2 linked regions of the Thermopolyspora flexuosa genome follow. The protein of the gene in region 1 interacts with the protein of each later gene in a pairwise test. Links are inferred from orthologs where the notes say so. Each region holds a gene or a part of one and is shown in the gene's direction. Other genes may lie near its edges. The genes, in order: FHX40_RS10205 and FHX40_RS02860.

Evidence for each region.
Region 2: the proteins of FHX40_RS10205 (region 1) and FHX40_RS02860 interact in binary tests that used the Escherichia coli proteins (3 or more experiments, as listed by UniProt). The link is inferred for Thermopolyspora flexuosa from one-to-one orthologs.

The regions. Positions count from the first base shown.
Region 1 is NZ_VFPQ01000001.1:2,429,509-2,432,655, forward strand. Bases 1-2,841 are described here. They hold FHX40_RS10205 (ABC-F family ATP-binding cassette domain-containing protein), read left to right. Parts: upstream 1-542; coding sequence 543-2,141; downstream 2,142-2,841. Other genes in these bases: FHX40_RS10200 (ABC transporter substrate-binding protein), read left to right, coding at 1-306; FHX40_RS10210 (helix-turn-helix domain-containing protein), read left to right, coding at 2,257-2,478; FHX40_RS10215 (enoyl-CoA hydratase/isomerase family protein), read left to right, coding at 2,630-2,841. In the rest of the region: more of FHX40_RS10215, read left to right, coding at 2,842-3,147. UniProt on the Escherichia coli protein: Genetic data indicate it may be involved in ribosome assembly or function.
Region 2 is NZ_VFPQ01000001.1:643,002-647,523, reverse strand. Bases 171-4,386 are described here. They hold FHX40_RS02860 (multifunctional oxoglutarate decarboxylase/oxoglutarate dehydrogenase thiamine pyrophosphate-binding subunit/dihydrolipoyllysine-residue succinyltransferase subunit), read left to right. Parts: upstream 171-511; coding sequence 512-4,186; downstream 4,187-4,386. Other genes in these bases: FHX40_RS02855 (DUF6104 family protein), read left to right, coding at 4,307-4,386. Outside these bases: more of FHX40_RS02855, read left to right, coding at 4,387-4,501. UniProt on the Escherichia coli protein: E1 component of the 2-oxoglutarate dehydrogenase (OGDH) complex which catalyzes the decarboxylation of 2-oxoglutarate, the first step in the conversion of 2-oxoglutarate to succinyl-CoA and CO(2).

The DNA.
Region 1 (3,147 bases):
GTGGTCACCGACGCGTTCCTCGAGGCGCGGCCCGGCTTCGTCAAGGTCTGGCAGGCGGCCCAGGTCGAGGCCACCCGGCGGGCCAAGGCGAACTGGGACGACTACCTGTCGTTCGCGGTCAAGGTCGGCGGCTTCCCGCCGGAGATCGTGCGCAGGACCACGCTGGCCGAGCAGCTGCCGGACACGCCGTTCACCGAGGAGGGCCTGACCCTGCTCGAGGGCACCAAGCGGTTCCTCGTGGAGCAGGGGTTCGTGCGCAGGGACTTCGCCATCGACGACTGGATCGCCCCCGGCGCGCGCGGCTGACCGCGGGCGACCGGCCACGACCCCGCGGGGACGGGCGTCCCCGCGGGGTCGTGCGCGTTCCTCCCCGGTGCCACCCCGCCCACCCGGCCGCGGAGGCCGCCGCGCGGCGCGCGCCGCTCGCGGTGCGTCCCGGGCCGTACACTGATCGGTATGCGCACTCCCGACTGACCGCCGGCGTCCCCTCGTCCCCCTATGCCGTCCCCGCCTTTTCCCCTCGCCCGGGAGTGTCCACCGTCATGATCATCGCCTCCGACATCGAACTGCGCGCGGGCGCGCGCCTGCTCATCGAGAACGCCTCGTTCCGGGTGAACCCCGGCGACCGGATCGGCCTGGTCGGCCGCAACGGGGCGGGCAAGACCACGCTGTGCAAGGTACTGGCGGGCGAGGCGCTGCCCGCGGCCGGGCGGGTGACGGTGACCGGCACCGTCGGCTACCTGCCCCAGGACCCGCGCACCGGCGACCTCGACCAGCTCGCCCGCGACCGCATCCTGTCCGCCCGCGGCCTGGACGAGCTGCTGCGCGAGATGCGCGAGGCCGAGCGGGCGATGGCCACGGGGGACGCCCGCACCCGGGAGCGCGCGGTGCGCGCGTACGGCCGGCTCGAGGACCGGCTGCACGTGCTCGGCGGGTACGCGGCCGAGGCGGAGGCCGCGTCGATCGCCTCCAGCCTCGGGCTGCCCGACCGGGTGCTGTCGCAGCCGCTGCGCACCCTGTCCGGCGGGCAGCGCCGCCGCGTGGAGCTCGCCCGGATCCTGTTCAGCGGCGCCGACACGCTCCTCCTCGACGAGCCGACAAACCACCTCGATGCAGACTCGATCGGGTGGCTTCGTGATTTTTTGCGCTCTCATCAGGGCGGGTTGGTGATCATCAGCCACGACGTCGGCTTGCTTGAAGCGACGGTCAACCGGGTGCTCCACCTCGACGCGAACCGGCAGGCGATCGACGTCTACAACATGGGCTGGACCGCCTACCTCGCCCAGCGCGAGGCCGACGAGCGGCGGCGCAAACGGGAGCGGGCCAACGCCGAGCGGCAGGCCTCGGCGCTGCTCGCCCAGGCCGACCGGATGCGCGCCAAGGCGACCAAGGCGAAGGCGGCGCAGGACATGGAGCGGCGGGCGCGGCGGCTGCTCGCCGGGGTCGGCGAGGAACGCCGGGCCGACAAGGTGGCGCGGCTGCGCTTCCCGACGCCCGCGCCGTGCGGCCGCACGCCGCTGCTCGCCACCGGGCTGTCGAAGTCGTACGGCTCGCTGGAGGTGTTCACCGGCGTCGACGTGGCCGTCGACCGGGGCAGCCGGGTGGTGGTCCTCGGGCTCAACGGCGCCGGCAAGACCACGCTGCTGCGCCTGCTCGCCGGTCTGGAGAAACCCGACGCGGGCGAGGTGGTGCACGGCCACGGCCTCAAGCTCGGCTACTACGCCCAGGAGCACGAGACGCTCGACCCGGACCGCAGCGTGCTCGACAACATGCGCGCGGCCGCGCCCGACGTCGCGGACGTCGAGCTGCGCCGCGTGCTCGGCTCCTTCCTGTTCAGTGGCGACGACGTCGACAAGCCCGCCGGTGTGCTGTCGGGCGGGGAGAAGACCAGGCTCGCGCTGGCGACGCTGGTGCTGTCGAGCGCGAACGTGTTGCTGCTCGACGAGCCGACGAACAACCTCGATCCGGTGAGCCGGGATCAGGTACTTTCTGCACTTAGGTCCTATTCTGGGGCAATCGTACTAGTTACGCACGACGAAGGAGCCGTTGCCGCACTACAGCCGGATAGGGTGATCCTGCTGCCGGACGGAGTCGAGGACGCGTGGAGCGACGAGTTTGCCGATCTTGTGGCACTTGCCTGATCTCGTTTTTATCGGGTACGGATCTTTTCCCGTCGAGTGGGTAGCCGATCCGGCTGAAATGACTGATCATGGGCGTGAGTAACGCTGCGGAAGTCCGGCACTACAGGAGGTACTCGTGGCCGAGACCCTGAAGAAAGGCACCCGGGTGACCGGTGCCGACCGCGAAAAGCTGGCCGCCGATCTGAAGAAGCGCTACGCCGCCGGCGAGTCGATCCGTGCCCTCGCCGCCTCTACCGGGCGGTCGTACGGGTTCATCCACCGCATCCTCAGCGAGTCGGGTGTCACCTTGCGGGGGCGCGGCGGGGCCACCCGGGGCAAGTCGAAGCAGCAGCGCTGACGCCGCAAGGCGCTACCGCAGCAGCCCCTCCGTCCCGTCCACGCCGCACCGGCCAGGCCACTAGAACCTGATTCTGGTGAGCCGGTAGGCTCGGGCGCGACGAGGGTCCGATCGGGGGAGAAGCGGGACCCGGACACGGATGGAGCGGGCGATGACGGAAGCGGATCTTGGGGGGAGCGCGGCGATCTCCGCGGACCGGCTCGCGGAGATCGGACTGCGATACGAGATGGACGGCGAGATCGCGACGATCACGCTGAACCGCCCGGAGAAGCGGAACGCGCAGACGTTCGCGACCTGGGCGGGGCTGGCCGCGATCGGAGAGAACCTGCCGGAGGGGATACGGGTCGTCGTGATCCGAGGTGAGGGGCCGTCCTTCTCAGCAGGCCTCGACCTGGCCATGTTGGGGGCACCACCGGGGGGTGATGACGGGGCGCGCACCGACGGACTGACGCTCGCCTCGGCCGCCACCCTCGACGACGCGACGCTCGAACGGCGCATCGCCGAGGCTCAACGCGGGTTCCTGTGGCTGCGGCGGCCCGAGATCGTCTCGATCGCCGCGGTTCAGGGGCATGCGATCGGCGCGGGCTTCCAGCTCGCCCTCGCGTGCGACATGCGAGTGCTCGCCGACGACGCCAAGCTGTGCATGAAGGAGCCCGCCCTGGGCCTGGT
Region 2 (4,522 bases), 1.8 Mb from region 1 along the record:
GGTACGGCCCGGCATACACGGACGGCACGCGGCCGGGGCGCGATCGGGAACCCGGCCCGCCGGCCCGGCCGCCCGCCGCAGGCCGCACGACGGCGGACGGGCCGACCCGTGAGCGTTCCATGCGACGGAACGACCGTTAGTAACACATATGATTCAATATGGGCACGTTCGGGATAAGCGGTGCCCTAGACGTCCCCGCCGGGCGAGACCGGCCTGGCCGCGCGGAAACCAGGGCCTAACCGGCGGGTCAGGGCGCCGAGTGGTGACCAACCGCGCGCGCACTGAGAGGATCGGTTCGAGGACATGCCCAGCACCTCGCCCCTCGGCGGAGCGCCGCCGCCGGGACGCCGCGCACCCAAGGAGCCGCCGGATGCGCACCGGATGAGTCACCGGACCCGTAACGTGCCGACCACGCGATCCAGTTGTTGGGCACACGCCCCCTGGCGGGGCGAGTAGCCTTGGACAGGTCTTCCAATCCAACGCCGATCTGCGGAAGAGGGCGATTTCCGCCGTGTCGTCTGAGTCGTCGCGGACAAACCCGCTGGCCAGCTTTGGGCAGAACGAGTGGCTTGTCGATGAGCTGTACCAGAAGTACCTAGAAGATCCCGAGTCGGTGGACCGCGCATGGTGGAACTTCTTCGCTGATTACGACGGCGGCGCCAAGCGCGCCCCGGCCACTCAGGCGAGCAACGGCGCCGAGGGCGCCACGGCCACCGCGCCGGCACCCGCGGAATCCGCTCCGGCCGCACCGGCGGCCCCCGCCCCGGCCAAGGCGGCGCCCGCCCCCAAGAAGGCGGCGAAGGCCGCCCCCGTGCCCCAGGGCGCGGAGGAGGAGCGGCTGCGCGGCGCGGCCGCCCGCACGGCGGCGAACATGGAGGCGAGCCTCGCCGTACCGACCGCCACGAGCGTGCGGGCGATCCCGGCGAAGCTGCTCATCGACAACCGGATCGTCATCAACAACCACCTGGCCCGCGGGCGTGGCGGCAAGGTGTCGTTCACGCACATCATCGGCTACGCCGTGGTCCAGGCGGTCAAGGCGATGCCGGAGATGAACTACTCCTACGCCGAGATCGACGGCAAGCCCACGCTCGTCAAGCCGCAGCACGTCAACCTCGGCCTCGCCATCGACATCAAGAAGCCCGACGGCAGCCGGCAGCTCCTCGTGCCCTCGATCAAGCGGGCCGAGACGATGAACTTCCGGGAGTTCTGGACCGCGTACGAGGAGATCGTGCGCAAGGCCCGGGCCGGCAAGCTCGCCGTCGAGGACTTCGCCGACACCACGATCACCCTCACCAACCCCGGGACGATCGGCACGGTGCACTCGGTGCCGCGGCTCATGCAGGGCCAGGGCACGATCATCGGCGTCGGCGCGATGGAGTACCCGGCCGAGTACCAGGGCGCCTCGGACGAGACCCTCGCCCGCCTCGCGGTGAGCAAGATCATGACGCTCACCTCGACCTACGACCACCGCATCATCCAGGGCGCGCAGTCGGGCGAGTTCCTCCGCAAGATCCACCAGCTCCTGCTCGGCGAGGACGCGTTCTACGACAAGATCTTCGAGGCGCTGCGCATCCCGTACGAGCCGGTGCGCTGGGTCCGCGACATCTCGGTCAGCCACGACGACGAGGTGACCAAGTCGGCCCGGGTGCTCGAGCTCATCCACGCCTACCGGGTGCGCGGCCACCTCATGGCGGACACCGACCCGCTCGACTACCGCCAGCGCAAGCACCCCGACCTCGACATCCAGTCGCACGGCCTGACGCTGTGGGACCTGGAGCGCGAGTTCCCCACCGGCGGCTTCGGCGGCAAGCCGCTGATGAAGCTGCGCGACATCCTCGGCGTGCTGCGGGACTCCTACGTCCGCACGATCGGCATCGAGTACATGCACATCCAGGAGCCCGAGGAGCGGGCCTGGATCCAGGAGCGCGTCGAGCGGCCGCACCAGAAGCCGAGCCGGGAGGAGCAGCTCAACATCCTGCGCCGGCTCAACAACGCCGAGGCGTTCGAGACCTTCCTGCAGACCAAGTTCGTCGGCCAGAAGCGGTTCTCGCTCGAGGGCGGCGAGTCGCTCATCCCGCTGCTCGACTCGGTGATCACCTCGGCCGCGCAGGAGGGCCTCGACGAGGTCGTCATCGGCATGGCCCACCGCGGCCGGCTCAACGTGCTCGCCAACATCGTCGGCAAGTCGTACGCGCAGATCTTCGCCGAGTTCGAGGGCAACCTCGACCCGCGCAGCGCGCACGGCTCCGGTGACGTCAAGTACCACCTCGGCGCGACCGGCGACTTCGTCGCGTACGACGGCTCCAAGATCAAGACGTCGGTGGTGGCGAACCCGTCGCACCTGGAGGCCGTCGACCCGGTGCTCGAGGGCGTGGTCCGCGCCAAGCAGGACCTGCTCGAGCGCGGCGAGGAGGGCTTCACCGTGCTGCCGATCCTGGTGCACGGCGACGCCGCGTTCGCCGGCCAGGGCGTGGTCGCCGAGACCCTCCACCTGTCGCAGCTGCGCGGCTACCGCACCGGCGGCACGGTGCACGTGGTCGTCAACAACCAGGTCGGCTTCACCACCTCGCCCGCCTCGTCCCGCTCGTCGGTGTACGCCACCGACGTGGCCCGGATGATCCAGGCGCCGATCTTCCACGTGAACGGCGACGACCCCGAGGCCGTGGTCCGGGTGGGCCGGCTCGCGTTCGAGTACCGCCAGGCGTTCCGCAAGGACGTGGTCATCGACCTCGTCTGCTACCGCCGCCGCGGCCACAACGAGGCCGACAACCCGAGCTTCACCCAGCCGCTCATGTACGACCTGATCGACGCCAAGCGGTCGGTGCGGAAGCTCTACACCGAGGCGCTGATCGGCCGCGGCGACATCACGGTCGAGGAGGCCGAGCAGGCGCTGCGGGACTACCAGGAGAAGCTCGAGCGCGCGTTCACCGAGGTCCGCGAGGCGGCCAAGCGCCCGCCGGAGCCCGGCGCGGTGCTCAAGCCGCCGGCCGAGGACCTGGTGCCGTGGCGGCACGAGGACACCCCGACCGCCACCACCGAGGAGGCGATCAAGCGGGTCGTCGACACCCAGATCAACCTCCCCGAGGGCTTCACGCCGCACCCGCGGCTCGTGCCGCTGCTGCAGCGCCGCGCCCAGATGGTCGAGGAGGACGCGATCGACTGGGCGATGGGCGAGACGATCGCCTTCGGCTCGCTGCTCATCGACGGCCACCCGGTGCGGCTCGTCGGCCAGGACTCCCGGCGCGGCACCTTCGGCCAGCGGCACGCCGTGCTCGTCGACCGGCTCACCGGCGAGGAGCACACCCCGCTCAAGGCGTTCAACCACGGCACCACGAAGTTCTACGTGTACGACTCGCTGCTCAGCGAGTTCGCCGCGATGGGCTTCGAGTACGGCTACAGCACCGTGCGCCCGGACGCGCTCGTCTGCTGGGAGGCGCAGTTCGGTGACTTCGCCAACGGCGCCCAGTCGATCATCGACGAGTTCGTCTGCTCCGGCGAGGAGAAGTGGGGCCAGCGCTCCTCGGTGGTGCTGCTGCTGCCGCACGGCTACGAGGGCCAGGGCCCGGACCACTCCTCGGCCCGCATCGAGCGGTTCCTGCAGCTGTGCGCCCGGGACAACATGACGGTCGCCCAGCCGACGACCTCGGCGCAGTACTTCCACCTGCTGCGGTGGCAGGTGCTGTCGAACCGGCGGCGCCCGCTCATCGTGTTCACGCCGAAGTCGCTGCTGCGGCACAAGGGCGCGACCTCCCCGGTCCGCGACTTCACCGGCGGCTCGTTCCGCCCGGTGCTCGGCGACACCAAGGTCGACCCGGCGGGCGTGCGCACCGTGGTGCTGTGCTCCGGCAAGATCTACTACGACCTGCTGGCGCGGCGGGAGAAGCTCGGCCGGAACGACGTGGCGCTCGTCCGGCTGGAGCGGCTCTACCCGTGGCCGCGGCAGGAGCTCACCGCCGAGCTCGACCGGTACGGCCGTGACGTCCAGCTCATCTGGGCGCAGGAGGAGCCGGTCAACATGGGCCCGTGGCCGTACCTGACGCTCAAGCTCGCCGAGATCCCCGACCTGCTGGGCGGGCGGCCGATCCGCCGGGTCTCCCGGGACCCGAACCCGTCGCCGGCGACCGGCTCGCACGCCAAGCACGAGGAGGAGCAGGAGGAGCTGCTGAAGAAGGTCTTCGGCGCCTGACCCTCCCGCCGGCGGTCCCCTCGCGGGGCCGTCCGGACCGAAGACGACGATCCGGTCCCCCACACCCGGGCCCGCGCGGCCCGGTGTGGGGGACTTCCGTGTACGCAGGAGGACACTGCGATGTACTTCACCGACCGCGGCATCGAGGAGCTCGTGGAGCGGCGCGGCGACGAGGAGATCGCGATCTCCTGGCTCGCCGAGCGGCTGCGCGAGTTCGTCGACCTCAACCCCGAGTTCGAGACCCCCATCGACCGGTTCGCCACCTGGCTCGCCCGGTTCGACGACGAGGAGGACGGGCTCGACGACGACGCGTAAGACGCGATATGTCTTGACTTC